DNA from 3 places in the Pantoea phyllosphaerae genome. Region 3 is predicted to be linked to each of the others. Evidence: predicted binding sites of a transcription regulator. Region 3 holds the regulator's gene; each other region holds the start of a gene.
What was found. The regulator CRP, encoded in region 3, controls carbon source genes, mostly activating them, when cyclic AMP is high. The targets are predictions, from matches to a motif close to ATGTGANNNNNNTCACAT.
Positions count from the first base shown of each region.

Region 1: udp (uridine phosphorylase) is a predicted target of CRP. The motif match lies at 2,458-2,475, and genes of this name have one in related genera.
Region 2: rbsD (D-ribose pyranase) is a predicted target of CRP. The motif match lies at 2,704-2,721, and genes of this name have one in related genera.

Region 1 is NZ_JBPFDE010000016.1:18,537-24,589, forward strand. It holds gene rmuC (DNA recombination protein RmuC) at 1-162, opposite strand, end outside; gene ACR6A7_RS18030 (tetratricopeptide repeat protein) at 259-1,527, opposite strand; gene udp (uridine phosphorylase) at 1,591-2,346, opposite strand; gene ACR6A7_RS18040 (dienelactone hydrolase family protein) at 2,649-3,476, shown strand; gene metE (5-methyltetrahydropteroyltriglutamate--homocysteine S-methyltransferase) at 3,532-5,808, opposite strand; gene metR (HTH-type transcriptional regulator MetR) at 5,951-6,053, shown strand, end outside.
Region 2 is NZ_JBPFDE010000013.1:119,021-125,073, reverse strand. It holds gene rbsC (ribose ABC transporter permease) at 1-693, opposite strand, end outside; gene rbsA (ribose ABC transporter ATP-binding protein RbsA) at 690-2,198, opposite strand; gene rbsD (D-ribose pyranase) at 2,206-2,625, opposite strand; gene ACR6A7_RS16835 (YgiW/YdeI family stress tolerance OB fold protein) at 2,796-3,191, opposite strand; gene qseB (quorum sensing response regulator transcription factor QseB) at 3,354-4,016, shown strand; gene qseC (quorum sensing histidine kinase QseC) at 4,013-5,344, shown strand; gene kup (low affinity potassium transporter Kup) at 5,348-6,053, opposite strand, start outside.
Region 3 is NZ_JBPFDE010000006.1:219,331-225,383, forward strand. It holds gene argD (bifunctional acetylornithine/succinyldiaminopimelate transaminase) at 1-1,215, shown strand, start outside; gene ACR6A7_RS10790 (YccS/YhfK family putative transporter) at 1,216-3,291, opposite strand; gene crp (cAMP-activated global transcriptional regulator CRP) at 3,350-3,982, opposite strand; gene ACR6A7_RS10800 (OsmC family protein) at 4,283-4,687, shown strand; gene ACR6A7_RS10805 (phosphoribulokinase) at 4,856-5,725, opposite strand; gene ACR6A7_RS10810 (YheU family protein) at 5,787-6,005, opposite strand; gene ACR6A7_RS10815 (hydrolase) at 6,002-6,053, opposite strand, start outside.

The DNA of each region.
Region 1 (6,053 bases), on a different contig from region 3:
CTGTTCAAGCTGCTGCTGCTGACGCTGCTGCGCCTCCTGCTGCAAACGCCGCTCGGTGGCAAAGCTGGCGGCCTGATGGCCAGCGCGCAGCTGCGCCAGCATCCAGCCGATACCCAGTCCGGCGAGCGCCAGACAGGCGCTAATAATAATCTGCTGATCCATGGTTCCCTCGCGACGCGCATTGCTCGGGAAAAGGTAAAGTCGGCCTGTATGAATGTCCAGACTATTTTCGGGCGGTTTTCACCCCCACGGCAGGCGCTATAGCGCTTTGACCTGCAGCTCGCCCGCTTTCCATGCGTCGGTAAGGAAAAAGGGCATCGGCATCAGCCATTCATCCCCTTTTACCCGCGCCGGATAGACAAAGACGTTGCCGCCCCAGGTGAACGCCACGGACTGCGTCTCTCCCTCTTTCACCGTCGCCTTGCCCGCCATGCTGGCAAAGCCGGCGTTGCTGCCAACGTGGAATTTCTCCATGCGCCAGCGCACCGGCGCGTGCGGCGGCCAGGGCTGAGCCTGATGAAAACGGAAAATCTCATCGTGGCTCAGCAGGCTTTCGCGCACCGTCGGCCACAGCGCCGCCTTCAGGAAATATTGATCGGTAAAGCGCGCGCTGCCGCTGTAGCGGGCGATAAAGTCGCGCATCGCCTGTGCCATCTTGCTGAAGACGCCGTTACAGCCGCCCCACATGCCCGCCAGCAGCAGCTCGGTATGGGAAAAGTAGTCGCGCATATGGTGGAACCAGTACGGCGAGGCGAGCCAGGCGTCGACCGCCGCCGCTTCGCGCTCCGACAGCAGCGAGTCGGCGTCACGGATAATAAAGCGTTTGACGCCGGGATCGTCCATCACCAGAAAACGCCACAGCGTCGGGTAGATCGCCTTTTCCTGCGACATATCGACCAGGTCCACGTGCGGCTGATTGAGACGCTGCCACACATGCTGCGGCACGCTCTGATCGAGATAAATGCGGCAGCGCCAGCCGGGATAGAGTTGCTGCGCGACCTCAACGTTTTTAATCAGCGTTTCGCAGTAGCGCGGCTGACCGCCATAGAGGCTGAAGGCGATCGCGTTCTGTTCGGGTTTCGTCAGATCGATCGGTTCCGGCCGCGCCGCCGGGAAGGGATAACGCTGCCCCTGGCGAAAACGCGCGTCTGCGCCGTTCAGCGCTTCCAGGCCATATTTCGCCAGCGCCTCTCGCTTGCCCATCCAGCCGCACAGCTCCGCCAGCCCGTCCAGCCAGGTTTCCGAAGCGGTGGCGCGCACCGCAGGCGGCGCCTGATAGATTTTCTGATAGACGCGGTAAGATTTGCTGTAGTGGCCAAGCCGCATCAAGCAGAGCGCATAGTCGCTCAGTACCTGCATCTGATTTGGCATGATGCGCAGTACCTCTTCGCAGCAGCTGGCGGCGGCGGCGTAATCCTGCTGCGCCATATGCTGGCGAAAGCGGGCGGCGGCATTTTCAAGGCGCGCCTGCATGGCGGCGGGAGAAGCAGTTAAGGCGGATTTGTGTCGTGGCGGCGTGTGGCGCATCGGGCAATCCTCGCTTTTGCTGTAAAGAGCAACGGCAGCGCGCAGAAGCGCTGCCTGAAAGCGTTATAACAAACGGCGCGCCGCTTCGACCACAATTTTTACCGCATCGCTCTCGGTTTGCTTCATGGCGGCCGCATCCGGGATCTCTTTCTGGGTACGGTTGACGATGACGCCCGCCACCATGCCCGCGCGCAGCCCCTGGCTGGCGCACATCGTCAGCAGCGTCGCAGATTCCATCTCATAGTTAAGCACGCCCATCTGCTGCCACTCCTTCATTGAGTTCTGGAAGCGGCTGACCACGCGGCCGGAGAAGGTGTCGTAACGCTCCTGGCCTGGATAGAAGGTGTCAGACGATGCGGTTACGCCGATATGGGTGGTCGCGCCGCTCGCTTCTGCCGCCGCGACCAGCGCGGTGGTGCAGGCAAAATCCGCTACGGCGGGAAATTCCAGCGGCGCGAAGTGCTGGCTGGCACCGTCGAGGCGCACCGCGCCGGTAGTCACCAGCACGTCGCCGACGTTAATGTGCGGCTGAATAGCACCGGTGGTGCCGACGCGCAGGAAGGTGCGCACGCCAAGCTGCGCCAGCTCCTCTACTGCGATAGAGGTTGACGGGCCGCCGATACCGGTGGAGCAGACTACCACTGGCTTACCGTCCAGCTTCGCCAGCCAGGAAGTGAACTCCCGGTGCGACGCCAGCGGCTGGGCATCCGCCATCAGTCCGGCAATTTTCTTTACGCGCTCCGGATCGCCGGGAACGATTGCCAGGGTCGCGCCCTGCAGATCGGCTTTGGTCAGGCCAAGGTGGAAAACGTCAGACATAGCAAACTCCTGAACAGGGAAGTGAAGCGCGCCACTCTACGTCAGCGCAGCGCAAATTTGTGTGATAACAGTCACTATCAAAAATGAAAGTTACATTTTACATAGAAAGCAATGAGATCTGAGTCACATAACCAAGCCATTCAGAACGCCATTGCTACAAGCTGTGTGCGTCGGGCTTCGCAGCAATGTTAAAGAGGAGAGTGTTTTTGCTTGCTCCCTACTCTGTACCCGGTCTCTGGTCCAGGCGTCATCTGGCCAGGCTATAGTTACGTGATTGCGCTACTGCCAGCACGGAGAAAAAAATGAAAACCGAAGACAATATGGCACAAAAATCATCGACGGGCGGCTTTGCACCTGCAGTCCAGCCGACCGCCTCAACCACGATTCACACCGACAGCCCGGATATCCAGGCAGGCGAAACCTCAGTGCCGAGCCAGGGCGAAAATATGCCCGCTTACTACGCCAGACCGAAAGAGGCGAACGGTCCGCTGCCGGTAGTGCTGGTGGTGCAGGAGATCTTTGGCGTGCACGAGCATATCCGTGATATCTGCCGTCGGCTGGCGCTGGAGGGCTATCTGGCCGTGGCGCCGGAACTCTATTTCCGCGAAGGCGATCCGAACGATTATAACGATATCCCCACCCTGTTCAGCGAGCTGGTCAGCAAAGTGCCGGACAGCCAGGTGCTCTCCGATCTCGACCATGCCGCCAACTGGGCCGGCCGCAACGGCGGCGATATTCGCCGCATGGGCATTACCGGCTTCTGCTGGGGCGGTCGCATCAGCTGGCTTTATGCCGCGCACAATCCGCAGCTGCGCGCTGCCGTCGCCTGGTATGGTCGCCTCATCGGCGAGAAAACCATGAAGCAGCAGAAGCATCCGATCGATATCGCCGTGGATCTCGGCGCGCCGGTGCTGGGCCTCTACGGCGGCCAGGACGATGGCATTCCGCTCGAGAGCGTGGAGCAGATGCGTCAGGCGCTGCACGCCGCTAACGCCAAAGCGGAGATCGTCGTCTATCCCGATGCGGGCCACGCCTTCAACGCCGACTATCGTCCGAGCTATCACGCCGAATCGGCGCAGGATGGCTGGGCGCGCATGCTGACGTGGTTTAAGCAGTTCGGCGTCGCCTGATGACGCACGCAATAAAAAAGGGGCGCCGCAGCGCCCCATCCTCAGCAGCAACACCTTACACTCCGGCGTTTTCGCCGCGCAGTCTCTTCGCCGCCTCGACCATGTTCGCCAGCGCCTGACGGGTTTCCGTCCAGCCGCGCGTTTTCAGGCCGCAATCTGGGTTGACCCACAGACGCGCTTCCGGGATGCACTGCGCGGCTTTACGCAGCAGATTCTCCATCCACTCGACGCTCGGCACGTTCGGCGAATGAATATCGTAAACGCCGGGGCCGATTTCGTTCGGATACTCAAATACTTTAAAGGCTTCCAGCAGATCCATATCGGAACGCGAGGTTTCGATAGTGATGACGTCGGCATCCAGCGCCGCGATGGACGCCATGATGTCGTTGAATTCGCAATAACACATATGGGTGTGGATCTGGGTGTCGTCTTTCGCCACCGCGGCGTTAAGGCGGAAGGCGTCTACCGCCCATGTCAGGTAGGCGGCCCAGTCAGACTGGTGCAGCGGCAGGCCTTCGCGCAGCGCCGGCTCGTCAATCTGGATAATGCCGATGCCCGCCGCTTCGAGATCGGCGACCTCGTCGCGCAGCGCCAGCGCGATTTGCTTCGCAATGGTTTCACGCGACACGTCTTCGCGCGGGAAGGACCAGCAGAGAATGGTTACCGGGCCGGTCAGCATTCCTTTCACCGGCTTGCTGGTCAGCGACTGCGCATAGGTCGCCCACTCCACGGTAATCGGCCGCGGACGGCTGACGTCGCCGATAATCACCGGCGGCTTGACGCAGCGCGAGCCGTAACTCTGTACCCAGCCGTTCTGGGTGAAGACGAACCCCTCCAGGTTCTCGCCGAAATACTCCACCATATCGTTACGCTCCGCTTCACCGTGCACCAGCACGTCGAGGCCCAGACGCTCCTGTTCGGCGATCGCCTGTTTGATATGCTGCGCGATGCCGGTGCGGTAGCTGCTGCCGTCGATATTGCCTTTTTTGAAGTCGAGGCGTAGCCCGCGGATCTCAGTGGTCTGGGGAAAGGAGCCGATGGTAGTGGTCGGCCAGGCGGGCAGATTAAAGCGGCTGCGCTGGGCACGGGCGCGGACGGCGTAAGCGCTGGCGCGTTCGGTATCCTGCGCGGAGATCGCCGCCAGACGCCTGCCGACCGCCGCGTTGTGGACGCGGCTGGAGTGGGCGCGATGGCGAATGGGCGCACTCCAGGCCTCCAGCGAGGCCGCGTCGTTATGGTTGAGCGCGTCGCTCAGCAGCTTTAGTTCGCTGCATTTCTGCAGCGCGAAGGCGAACCAGCTTTTGACTTCATCGTCGAGGCGGGTCTCTGCATTCAGATCGATCGGGCTGTGCAGCAGCGAACATGAGGTGCCGATCCACAGCCGTTCACGCTGGCCGACCAGCGGCTGTAGGCGTTCGAACCAGCGGCTCAGGTCGGCGCGCCAGACGTTGCGGCCGTTGATAACGCCCAGCGACAGCAGCCACGTCGCCGGCAGCAGCTGGTTTAGCTGCGCAAGGTCGTCGCGACCGTGCACCAGATCGACATGCAGCCCCTGCACCGGCAGCGCGCGAATGACCTCAAGGTTCTGCCCGATGCTGTCGAAATAGGTGGTCAGCAGCAGCTTCACGTTGCCCTGCAGCGCCTGGTAAGCGGGCCTGAACGCTTCGCGCCACGCCTGCGGCAGCTCCAGCGACAGCGCCGGCTCGTCAATCTGCACCCACTCGACGTCGCGCTTTTTCAGCTCGGCCAGCAGCTGCTGGTAAACCGGCAGAAGATCATTCAGCAGCGACAGGCGATCAAACGGCTCGCCTTTAACTTTGCCGAGCCAGATATAGGTCACCGGGCCGAGCAGCACCGGCTTCACCTTGTGGCCCAGCGCCAGCGCCTCGTCCACTTCGTCCAGCAGCTGGGTCCAGGCGAGCCTGAACGACTGGCCTTTTGTGAACTCCGGCACGATATAGTGATAGTTGGTGTTAAACCATTTGGTCATCTCGGCGGCGGCGGCAGGTTCGCCGGTGGGCGCCCGGCCGCGCGCAATGCGAAACAGCGTATCGAGGTCAATGGACCCGTCTTTATTCTGATGGCGCGCCGGAACGTTGCCCAGCATCAGGCTGGTGGTCAGCACATGATCGTACCAGGCGAAATCGCCTACCGGCAGCAGATCCACGCCCGCCTCTTTCTGCTGCAGCCAGTGGCGCGCGCGCAGTTCGCGTCCGGTCGCCAGCAGCTCTTGCTGGGTCGCCTTGCCCGCCCAGTAGCTCTCCTGCGCTTTTTTCAGTTCGCGACGCAGGCCGACGCGGGGAAAGCCAAGGCTGTGGTTCAGAATGGTCATACGCTGTTCTCCCGATAGTTTCTCTTTGGCTCAGTCTGGCAGCCAAAGATGTTTAGCCGTCCAGATGTTTACACCGCTATATTCTGCGGGTAGTGTATGTTGCTCAAGCGCAAATTGTTCAATCTCCATGTGAAGGACGCTCATGATCGAACTTAAGCACCTGCGGACGCTTCAGGCTCTGCGTAATACTGGCTCGCTGGCCGCCGCTGCCGCGCAGCTTCATCAAACGCAATCGGCGTTGTCGC
Region 2 (6,053 bases), on a different contig from region 3:
CAGCATGCCGCTCAGGGCGTAGACGATCACTTTTACGCGGTTAACGTTAATGCCGGAGAGGCGCGTTGCCGCTTCGTTGCCGCCCAGCGCGTAGATGTAACGACCAAGGCGCGTGTGATGCAGCATGTACCAGGCAAGCAGGAAAACGACGGCCATCAGCCACACCGGCGTCGGGATCCCCAGCGGGCGGCCAATGCCGAACCAGCCGAAGAGATCGGCGTTGTCGTTGAAGCCGGTATTAATCGGGCTGCCGTCGGTGTAGACCATGGTGACGCCGCGCAGCAGCAGCATCATCACCAGCGTGGCGATAAAGGCCTGCACCTTGCCGCGCGCCACGATAGTGCCTGTGACGGCGCCGATCGCCGCTCCCAGCGCCAGCGCACCCGCGACAGCCACCAGCGCGTTGACCTCTATGCCCACCAGCGAGGCGGCCACCGCGCCCGTCAGCGCCAGCAGCGATCCCACCGAGAGATCGATGCCGGAGGTGAGGATCACCAGCGTCATGCCGACCGCCATAATGGCGTTGACCGAGGTCTGCTGCAGAATATTGAACAGGTTCGCGACGGTGAAAAAGTTAGGGCTCTGGCTCGCCACCACCGCGATCAGCACGATGAGCGCAATCAGCGATTTTTGCTCCATCAGCCAGGCTTTGCTGAACCAGCGACGGCTGGACGGTAAGGTTTGGGTGCTCATACAACTAAATCCTCGCTGTGTTGCTTGCCTACGGCTGCCGCCATTAAAGATTCCTGCGTCGCCTGCTCGCGGGTAAATTCGCCGCCGGAACGGCCTTCATGCATCACCAGGATGCGGTCGCTCATGCCAAGCACCTCCGGCATCTCCGATGAGACGAGAATGATGCTTAGCCCTTCGGCCTTGAACTGATTAATAAGCTGGTAAATCTCTTTCTTCGCCCCGACGTCGACGCCACGCGTCGGTTCGTCAAGGATCAGCACGTTGGGACGCGTCATCAGCCCGCGCGCGATAGCCACTTTCTGCTGATTGCCGCCGGAGAGCAGGCCAATTGCCTGCTCCATTGACGGCGTTTTGATATTGAAAAGACGGATAAAATCGCCCACCGCCAGCTGCTCAGCGGCGTGTTTCAGCGTGCAGCTGCCGTTGCTGAAGTAACGCAGCGCCGTCAGCGACATGTTCTCTTTTACCGACATGCCCAGTACCAGCCCGTCGCGCTTGCGATCCTCGGAGATATAGACAATGCCGCTGGCCAGACCATCCTGCGGCGCGCGCGTTACCACTTCGCGGCCGTCGAGCCAGACGCGGCCTTTGCTGCGCGGCAGGGCGCCGTAAAGCAGCTTCATCAGCTCGGTGCGTCCGGCCCCCATCAGCCCGGAAACGCCCAGGATCTCGCCTTTGCGCAGCGTAAAGCTGACCTCATGCACGCCCGGTCCGCTGAGGTTCTCAACCTTGAGGCGAATCTCTCCCGGCGCCTGCTCGAGGCGTGGGTATTGATCTTCCAGCTTGCGCCCGACCATCATCTCGATCAGGCTCTCTTCGCTGAGCTCATTCACCGGACGTTCGGCAATAAACTGGCCGTCGCGGAAAACCGTCACGTCGTCGCAAATCTCGAAGATCTCTTTCATGCGGTGGGAGATATAGACAATGCCGCAGCCCTGCGCCTTCAGCTCGTTGATGACGCGAAACAGCGACAGCGTTTCGGTATCGGTCAGCGCGTCGGTCGGCTCATCCATAATGATCACCTGCGACTTAAAGCTCAGGACTTTGGCGATCTCCACCATCTGCTGATCGCCGATCGAAAGATCGCCCACCAGCTTGTGGCTGTTGAAACGCAGGTTGAGACGCTTCAGCAGCGCGTCCGCCTCGGCGTACATCCGTTTCCAGTCAATACGGCCGAAACGGTTGACGAACTCGCGTCCCAGAAAAATGTTCTCCGCTACGGTCAGCTGCGGAATGAGGTTTAGTTCCTGATGAATAATGCCGATACCCGCTTCCTGCGACGCTTTCGGGCCGCTGAAGGTGGTCTCTTCACCCAGCCAGCGCAGCGAACCCGCATCGCGGCTGTAGATGCCGGTCAGCACCTTCATCATGGTGGATTTGCCGGCGCCGTTCTCGCCTACCAGCGCCATCACGCGTCCTGGGTAGACCGCCAGCGACGCGCTCTTTAACGCCTTTACGCCGGGAAAGGATTTCTCAATCCCCTGGAGCTGTAATAAGGGTTGCATAACGGCCTCAGAAGGTGACGCCAGCGCTCAGGATGACATTCGCAAACGGAGAGCACTCTCCGCTGCGAATGACCGCCTGACTGCGTTGAGTCTGTTGTTTGAACTGTTCATGACTGGTGTAACGTACTGCAATCTTGTTTCCCTGGTGCTGTTGCAAGGCTTCGAGCACGGCGAGAAGCTCGCTATGGAGCTGCGGATTATGCTGCTTAATCTCTTCCGCAATCAGGGCGCTTTCCACCTGCATCTCCAGCGTGACGGCTTTTACCACCTGCATAAAATCGGGCGTGCCCGGCGTCAGCGCCAGATCGATGCGCTGCGGCCCTGCCGGGATCGGCAAGCCGGCATCGGCAATGGTCAGCGTATCCGTATGGCCCAGGCGGGCAATCAGGTAAGAGATTTCAGCGTTTAACAGGCGACCTTTTTTCATTTTCTGCTCCAGAGCGAAACGTTTCGCTGACGGCAGTGTATGAAATGGCGGCGGTAACTCAACGGGGGAAATCGAGAAGTGTGATCGTTATCGAAACGTTTCGCTCGCGCGCAGGCCAATTTGGCTTAGGCGATAAAAAGGGCCGCTGAAGCGGCCCGGCAGGGAAGGCGTTACGGCGCTTTACGCACCTGCTTAACGTCAAGTTCAATGCTGTTGAAATCTTTGTCCAGCTCCCCCGTCAGCTCAACGCGATCTTTCGGCGTAATGGTCAAACCCTCCCAGCGCTTGTGGTCGATCTCGACTTTCATGGTGCCGGTGGCGTCGCGAAACAGATAATCTTCGTCGCCGATCTGTTTCTCCAGCTGACCGCGCACGGTAATCCAGCTGTCGTCTTTCATCTCTTCCGCCTGCTTGACGGTCACCACGCTGCTCTGGTCATTCTGAAAACCTCCCTGTTTCGCCTGAACGGCAGGCGCATTCGCATCGACAAATCCGCCTTGCGGCGCGGCAAAGACCGGTGCAGTGGTCAGCGCCAGGATAGCTAAGAGTGCGGCATGCTTTTTCATATTTTCACCTCGTTTCCATGAATGTGTGTTTTGTACGCTGCTAATTAAAACACGGAGTTCTTAACAGGATCTTAAGAGGTAAAAATAAGCGAAAAGTAGCGATATCACCTGTACAAGCAGCGTTCTCCTTCGTATAAAGCCTTTGCGGACACAGGAGGGAAAATGCGTATTTTACTGATTGAGGATGACCGGCTGATTGGCGATGGCATCAAGGCTGGCCTGGGAAAATTAGGTTTCAGCGTCGACTGGTTTGTTTCCGGCGATGAGGGGTTTGCCGCGCTGCATGCCGCCCCCTGGGATGCGGTCATCCTCGATCTCTCGCTGCCGCAGCGCGACGGGCTGGAAATTCTGCGCGACTGGCGACAGCAGGGCGCGGACGTGCCGGTGCTGATCCTGACCGCCCGCGACGCCCTCGATCAGCGCGTAGAGGGGTTGCAGCTGGGGGCAGACGACTATCTCTGTAAACCCTTCGCTCTGACAGAGGTCGCCGCACGACTACAGGCGCTTATCCGGCGTCGCCACGGCCAGCTACAGCCGGAACTGCGTCACGGTAACGTCATAATGCAACCTGCCAGCCATAGCGTGACCCTGGATGGCGAGGTCGTTACGCTCAAAAGCCGGGAGCTGGCGCTGCTGGAGCTGTTTTTACGCCATCCTGGCCGCGTGCTGACGCGTGCGCAGCTGGAAGAGAAGCTCTACAGCTGGGATGCCGACGTCTCCAGCAACGCAGTGGAAGTGCATATTCATCACCTGCGTAAAAAGCTCGGCGCGACTTTTATCCGCACCGTGCACGGCGTCGGCTATATGCTGGGAGAGCCGCAATGAGCTTGTTTCTCCGGCTTGGGGTCGGCTTTGTGCTGCTGCTTGGCCTCTGCTGGGGCAGCGCCAGCCTGAGCGCCTGGCTACAGACGCGCGATACCATTAACGAACTGTTCGACACCCAGCAGCTGCTGTTCGCCAAACGCCTGATGGCGCTTGACCTCACCGCGCCCGCTGACGCTACGCTGCCTAAAAACAAGGCGCTGCTGCGCCACCATCGCGGCGATCAGGATGACGACGCGCTCGCCTTTGCTATTTTCACCCGAGACGGCAGGCCGGTGCTGAACGACGGCGAAAACGGCAGAATGCTCCCGTTCGACGCCGAGGCGCAGGGATTTCACGACGGGCGGTTAATCGACGACGATGACGACTGGCGCTTTGTCTGGCTGACGACGCCGGACGGCCAGCACCGCATCGTGGTGGGCCAGGAGTGGGAATACCGCGACGATATGGCGAAAGCGCTGGTGCAAAGCAGCATTCTGCCCTGGCTTATCGCGCTGCCGCTGATGCTGCTGCTGCTGCTTGGCCTGGTATGGCGCGAGCTGCGCCCGCTCAAGCGCATTACGCAACTGCTGGCACAGCGCGCGCCGGACGACGACAGACCGCTGGACGCCGGGCGGGTGCCGCTGGAGGTCAGACCGCTAACGGAAGCGCTGAACGGGCTGTTCAGCCGCATCAGCGCCATGGTGCAGCGCGAGCGCCGCTTTACCTCCGACGCCGCCCACGAGCTACGCAGCCCGCTGGCGGCGCTGCGCGTGCAGAGCGAGGTAGTGCAGCTTGCCGCTGACGACGAGGGGATGCGCCAGCATGCGTTGCGCCAGCTGGACGCCGGTATTCAGCGCGCTACGCGGCTGGTGGATCAGCTGCTGACGCTGTCGCGCGCCGAGGCGGAGGACGCGCGCGAGGCGTTTCAGCCAGTCGACCTCCATAGCCTGCTGCAGGAGGCACTGGCTGAGCAGCTGCCACACGCCGATCGCGCTGGCGTCGCGCTGCGTCTGGAAACGCTTGCCGAGCCGGTTATGCAGGGTCATCCGCTGCTGCTGTCGCTGCTGGTGCGCAACCTGCTGGACAACGCCATTCGCTATACGCCGGAAGGCAGCGACGTCCGGATAGTGCTGGAGAACCGCGGGCTGCGCGTTGAGGATAATGGCGCGGGCCTGAGCGAGGCGGAGATGCAGCGTCTGGGTGAGCGGTTCTGGCGGCCGCCGGGACAGGAGAAGAGCGGCAGCGGGCTGGGATTGTCGATTGTGCGCAACGTCGCGCAGCTGCACGGCATGCAGCTGCGCTTCAGCCAGCGTGAGGGCGGCGGACTCTGCGTCGCCCTGCGCTGGTAACGTTCAGATCTCGACCTGGGTGCCGAGCTCGATAACCCGGTTCGGCGGGATCTCAAACTGGTCAGGCGCGCGCAGCGCGTTGCGCTGCAGCGCCAGGAAGAGCTTGCCGCGCAGGCGCAGATACCAGGGACGTTTGCCTATAATCAGCGACTCGTGCGACATAAAGAACGAGGTCTCCATCATCCGGCAGTTAAGCCCTTCCAGCCCGCAGCGGTGGAAAATCTCCTCTACATTGGGCGTTTCGCGCCAGCCGTAGCTGGCCACCACGCGCCAGAAGGTTGGCGACAGCTGTTCGATGGCGACGCGGCGCACGTTATGCACGTAAGGCGCATCTTCGGTGCGCAGCGTCAAAAAGACCACGCGCTCGTGCAGCACCTTGTTGTGCTTGAGGTTGTGCAGCAGCGCAAAGGGGATCACGTTGAGCGCGCGCGACATATAGACGGCGGTACCCGGCACGCGCACCGGCGGCGATTTCTCCAGCGAGGCGATCATTGCCTCCAGTGAGTTGCCGTGCTCGTGCATCCGGCGCAGCAGGCGAAAGCGCTCGCTCTTCCAGGTCGTCATAATCAGGAACATGATCAGCCCCAGACAGAGCGGCAGCCAGCCGCCAGAGAAAAGCTTAATCAGGTTGGCGGAGAAGAGCGGCACATCGATGCAGAGAAACAGCGTCAGGATCAGGCCGACTGCCAGCCGGCTCCAGTGCCAGTTT
Region 3 (6,053 bases):
GCGGAGAAAATTGCGGTAACTCGGGAAACGTTCGATAACGTCATTTTGCCTGTTTATGCACCCGCGCAGTTCGTGCCGGTCAAAGGCAAGGGCAGCCGCGTCTGGGATCAGCAGGGCAAAGAGTATATCGACTTTTCCGGCGGCATCGCCGTTACGGCGCTGGGACACTGTCATCCGGCGCTGGTCGAGGCGCTGAAAACGCAGGGCGAAACCCTGTGGCATCTGAGTAACGTTTTCACCAACGAGCCTGCGCTGCGCCTTGCCAGCAAGCTTATCGCCGCCACCTTCGCCGATCGCGTCTTCTTCGCCAACTCCGGCGCGGAAGCGAACGAGGCGGCTTTCAAGCTGGCGCGCTACTACGCCTGCCAGCGCCACAGCCCGTTCAAAAGCAAAATTATCGCCTTCCACAATGCGTTTCACGGCCGCACGCTGTTTACCGTTTCCGTCGGCGGACAGCCGAAATATTCTGACGGCTTTGGGCCAAAACCGGCGGATATCGTGCACGTTCCTTTCAACGATCTTGAGGCGGTAAAAGCGGTTATCGACGATCATACCTGCGCCATTGTGGTCGAGCCGATTCAGGGCGAGGGCGGCGTAATGCCCGCGACGCCAGAGTTTATGCAGGGGCTGCGCGCGCTGTGCGATAAGCATCAGGCGCTGCTGGTGCTGGACGAGGTGCAGAGCGGCATGGGGCGCAGCGGCAAGCTCTTCGCCTGTGAGCACTACGGCGTGACGCCGGATATTCTTACCACCGCCAAAGCGCTGGGCGGCGGTTTCCCGGTCAGCGCCATGCTGACCACTCACGAGATCGCCTCAACCATGTCGCCGGGCGTACACGGCACCACCTATGGCGGCAATCCACTCGCCTGCGCGGTTGCGGAAGCGGCGCTGGACGTGATCAATACGCCGGAGGTGCTGGAAGGCGTTCAGGCGCGTCGCGAGCAGTTCGTCGCCGCGCTAAAGGCGCTCGACGCGAAGCGGGATCTCTTTTCGGAGATTCGCGGCAAAGGGCTGCTGATCGGCGCGGCGCTAAAGCCGCAGCACGCCGGTAAGGCGCGCGACATCCTTAACGCCGCCGCGGCGGAAGGCGTGATGGTGCTGGTGGCGGGCACCGACGTGATCCGTTTCGCGCCGTCGCTGGTGATTGAGCCCACCGATATCGAAGAGGGCATGGCGCGCTTCGCCCGTGCGGTAGAACGCGCGTTGACCGCCTGACTATCCTTTCCGCAAATGTCTGATGAGCCAGCGGCCATGGTGCGGCCGCTGGCTCCACGCCAGCGACGAGATGGTATGCATCACGTTAAGATGCTCCAGAATGCGCTTCACATGCTGCTCCAGAATCGTCGTCGGCCCTTCATCCAGGTTCTCTACGCCCGCCATCACGTTAGTTTGCGATCCCGGTCCGTCATACTCCAGCCGCTGCTGGCAGCGCTGCAGCGCCACTTCACACGACTGCAGATAGCGCTGCGCCAGGTCCGGCGTCAGCATGGTGTGCTCGCGGGCGAGGATGGTCATGGCGTTGATATGCTCGACGATAAACTGGCTGTGCGTCACCCACAGGCGCATATCTTTCAGGTACTGGGCGTTGAAGCCCGGCTCCTGCATCGCCTGGTTGAGCGAGTTGAAGAGCGCGTTATGCGCCTGATTGACCTGCATGCGCTGCCAGGCCAGCTTCTTCGCCTCCTGCTCCGGCCCCAGCAGCAGCCGCAGCGCATCCTGATAGGTTTCCAGCGCGTCGTGGGCGTTTTGACGCAGCAGCCCGCTTTGCCACTGCGGCCACAGCCACAGCATACCGCCGAAGGCGATCAGGCAGCCCATTAGCGTGTCCATCAGACGCGGCAGCAAGAACTGCGCGCCGTTCAGCGACAATAGCTGCAGCGAATAAACCGCCGTCACGGTAAAGCCGATCATCGACCAGCCGTAATATTTACGCGTCACCAGATAACTCACCAGCGTCACTATCAGCATAAACAGCAGCACCAGCGATTCCGGCACCGCGAAACGCAGCGAGGCGGCGGCGATCGCCAGGCCGGCAAAGGTACCCAGCGCCCGGTGCTGGATGCGCACCCGCGTGGCGCTGTAGCCGTTCTGGCTGACGAACATAATGGTCATCAGGATCCAGTAGGGTTTGGGAATATCGAACAGCAGCGCCAGCGCGCTGCCGAACATCAGCATCACGGCGAAGCGCGCCGCGGTGCGCAGCGCGGCGGACTTCAGCGAAAGATAGCTGCGCAGCGCGGGCAGCAGCGGCAGGCGGCGCTGGCGATCGGTCATCAGGTCACGCTGATAGAGCGGTTTTTGCGTGCGCAGCACGCGCGCGATGCGGCTGAAGTGGTAGGAGCAGAAGTGGCCCACGGGATTGTCGGGATGCTGGCGGGCGATCTTCTCCAGCGCGCCGAGCGGCTTATCCATATCGAATCGACTCGGCAACTGATGGTAGAGAATGGCGTCGGCCAGCGCGCGCAGCCGCGCCGAGATGATTTTGGCGTTCCAGCGGATCACCGCTTCCGCATGGCTGCGCTCTACCAGCTTCTGCACCTCTTCCGGCTGATGCAGGCTGACGGAGATATGCTCCTGCAGGTCGAGCGCCACCTGGAACGCGCGCGTCAGACGTTTATGGCTGTTGTCGCGGCTGGCGGAGAGCATATGCATCTGCTGATAACAGGTATTGATCAGATCGACCGCTTTCTGCTGGCGCGCCAGCAGCGGCGGCAGCGCCTTTTCCGGGTCGGTAAGCTGGGTCAGCAGGGTATATTTCGCGTCGCAGTAGTCCGCCAGCTCGCGGTAGATCAGGCTCAGGGTTTCGCGCATCGGCTGCTCTTTCCAGAGCCAGAACCAGAACCAGTTAAAGAGTCCGTACCAGAGCGTGCCGCCGATATAGAGCAGCGGTGGCACATAGATTGGCATGCGGCCGATCAGGCTCAGGGTAAAGATGGCCGCCACCAGCGTGCCGGAGAGCAGACGGCCGTGCAGCGGGCTGATTTCGCCGGTGACGCCCAGCAGCAGCGGCAGGGCAAAGAGCACCGCAGGCAGCGGTACCCCTTTCAGGGTTAATAGCTGGATGAGAAAGCTGCCGAGCGCGAACAGCGAGCCGCCGACGATCAGACGTTTGAAGAAGCGTTTATGGGGCGTATCCAGGCCCGCCACGTTGCAGCAGGCGGGAACCAGAGAGAAGAGCAGCCCTTTTTGCAGATCGCCGAATAACCAGCCGAGCGCCACCGGAATGCAGAGCACCAGCGTCTGCCGCAGGGCATAGTTAACTTCGGGGTGATAGATGATTCGGCGCCACATCACTTCACTAAAAGCAGTAGCGGCGTAACGGTGACATCACGCCGTGTATGAGAGGAAATCAGCGGGTGCCGTAAACGACAATGGTTTTGCCGTGTGCGGAAATCAGATTCTGGTCTTCCAACATTTTCAAAATGCGGCCCACGGTTTCGCGCGAGCAACCAACGATTTGGCCAATTTCCTGACGAGTAATTTTGATTTGCATGCCGTCGGGATGCGTCATGGCGTCTGGCTGCTTCGCCAGGTTAAGCAGGGTTTGTGCAATACGTCCGGTCACGTCGAGGAAAGCTAAATTGCCCACTTTTTCCGATGTAACCTGCAGACGGCGCGCCATCTGCGAAGAGAGACGCATTAAAATATCCGGATTCACCTGGATAAGCTGGCGGAATTTCTTGTAGGAAATTTCCGCTACTTCGCACGCGGTTTTCGCACGTACCCAGGCGCTGCGCTCCTGACCTTCTTCAAACAGGCCAAGCTCACCGATAAAATCACCCTGATTCAGGTAAGAGAGGATCATCTCTTTGCCCTCTTCATCTTTGATCAGCACCGCAACGGAACCTTTCACGATGTAGTAGAGGGTTTCAGCCTTCTCACCCTGATGAATCAGCGTACTTTTGGATGGATATTTGTGAATATGGCAATGGGACAGGAACCATTCGAGTGTAGGGTCTGTTTGCGGTTTGCCGAGAACCATTCGCTATTATCCTCTATTGTAATCGTGCCCAAAACGCGGGGGGATTAATCCCTGCCAGGCGATGAAAGCTTCAAGCGTTTCTCCTGAAGGAGATTATTCGGGCCTTATTTTGCGCCAGGCGCTTGATGTGTCCCGTCTTCGTCCTTAACAGAACGAACTATTTTCAGCACTGTTTGTAGCACAGCTTTTGCCGACTGTCTTCTGTTGTCTCGCTTCAGCAGAGGGGGGATTACTCTGGATTGCTGTTTGTCAGGCGAACGCGTACTCTGGCGGCAAACGGGCTATTCTTGAGGTGGAAACATGCAGGCAAGAGTGAAGTGGGTCGAAGGATTAACCTTTCTCGGTGAGTCGTCGTCAGGGCATCAGATCCTGATGGACGGCAACTCGGGCGATAAAGCGCCCAGTCCGATGGAGATGGTGCTGATGGCCGCGGGCGGCTGCAGCGCCATCGACGTGGTCTCTATTTTGCAAAAAGGCCGTAACGATGTGGTGGACTGCGAGGTGAAACTCACCTCGGAGCGTCGTGAAGAGGCGCCGCGCCTGTTTACCCATATCAATCTGCATTTCGTGGTGACCGGCAAGGCGCTGAGCGATAAAGCGGTGGCGCGCGCGGTGGATCTCTCGGCGGAGAAGTACTGTTCGGTGGCGTTAATGCTGGGCAAGGGCGTAGAGATGACCCACAGCTACGAAGTGGTCGCGCTGTAAAACGTAAACTTTTTGGCAAGGTGCTCACGCGGGTGAGAGGGGCCGATCGCAACGTCGCTCAAGGCATCCATGCTCGCTCGGCCCGCGACATCCCTGTCGCGGGACGCTTTGCTCTTCTGCCCATCTCGCCCGCGTTTTACGCTTATGAGCCGTCTACTCATTGTTTGGTCAGGCGATCTGTTTGCCTTCCATCAGCCGCTGCACCAGCGGCGCCATAATCAGCTCCATCGCCAGCCCCATCTTGCCGCCCGGCACCACCAGCGTATTGATATGCGAAATAAAGGAGCCCTGCAGCATCGCCAGCAGGTAAGGGAAGTCGATATTCTCCAGCCCGCGAAAGTGAATGACCACGAAGCTCTCGTCCAGCGACGGGATTTCGCGCGCGGCGAACGGATTGGAGGTATCCACGGTCGGGACGCGCTGGAAGTTAAGATGGGTGCGCGAAAACTGCGGCGTAATGAAGTTAATGTAATCCTCCATTGAGCGCACCACCGAGTCCATCACCGCCTCGCGCGAGTGGCCGCGCTCGCTGGTGTCGCGCACCAGCTTCTGGATCCACTCCAGGTTGACGATCGGCACCACACCCACCAGCAGATCGACTTTTTCCGCCACGTTATGCTGCTGCGTCACCACGCCGCCGTGTAGCCCTTCGTAAAACAGCACGTCGGTATTGTCCGGCAGCGGCTGCCACGGCGTAAACGTGCCCGGCACCTGATTCCAGGGCACCGCTTCGTCGTAGGTGTGCAGATATTTGCGCGACTGGCCTTTGCCCGTATTGCCGTAGTCGATAAAGGTCTGTTCAAGCAGGCCAAAGTCGTTGGCTTCCGGGCCGAAATAGCTAACGTGGCGCCCTAAATCACGCGCCTTGCGGATAGCCATATCCATTTCCGGCCGCGTATAGCGGTGGAAGCTGTCGCCCTCCAGCTCGGCGGCGTGCAGATTGAGCTGCTGGAAAATTTTACGAAACGCCAGGCTGGTGGTGGTGGTGCCGGCACCGCTGGAGCCGGTTACCGCAATAATCGGGTGTCGTGCTGACATGGAAAAGCTCCCTGTGAAGTCGGGCGATGAGCATTGTTAACACGAAAAGCGCGTTGGCGCATCAGCCGCGGAATTCGCTGCGCGGCATGATGTTGATGGTTTCATGCAGTTCCGACCAGACCAGCACCACGTCGCCGCGCTCCAGCTGGCGGCGCACGTCCGCCACCTTTTGCGCCAGGCTGCGCTCCTGCTCGCCATAGTCGGTGCCTTCACGCAGCACAAAGGCTTCAATCAGGTTGGTCAGGGTATCGGGATCGAGCTGTTGCCAGGGAATAATCATGATGAGAGCCACTGTGTAAGCCACTGCGGCACACGCTGCTCGAGCCAC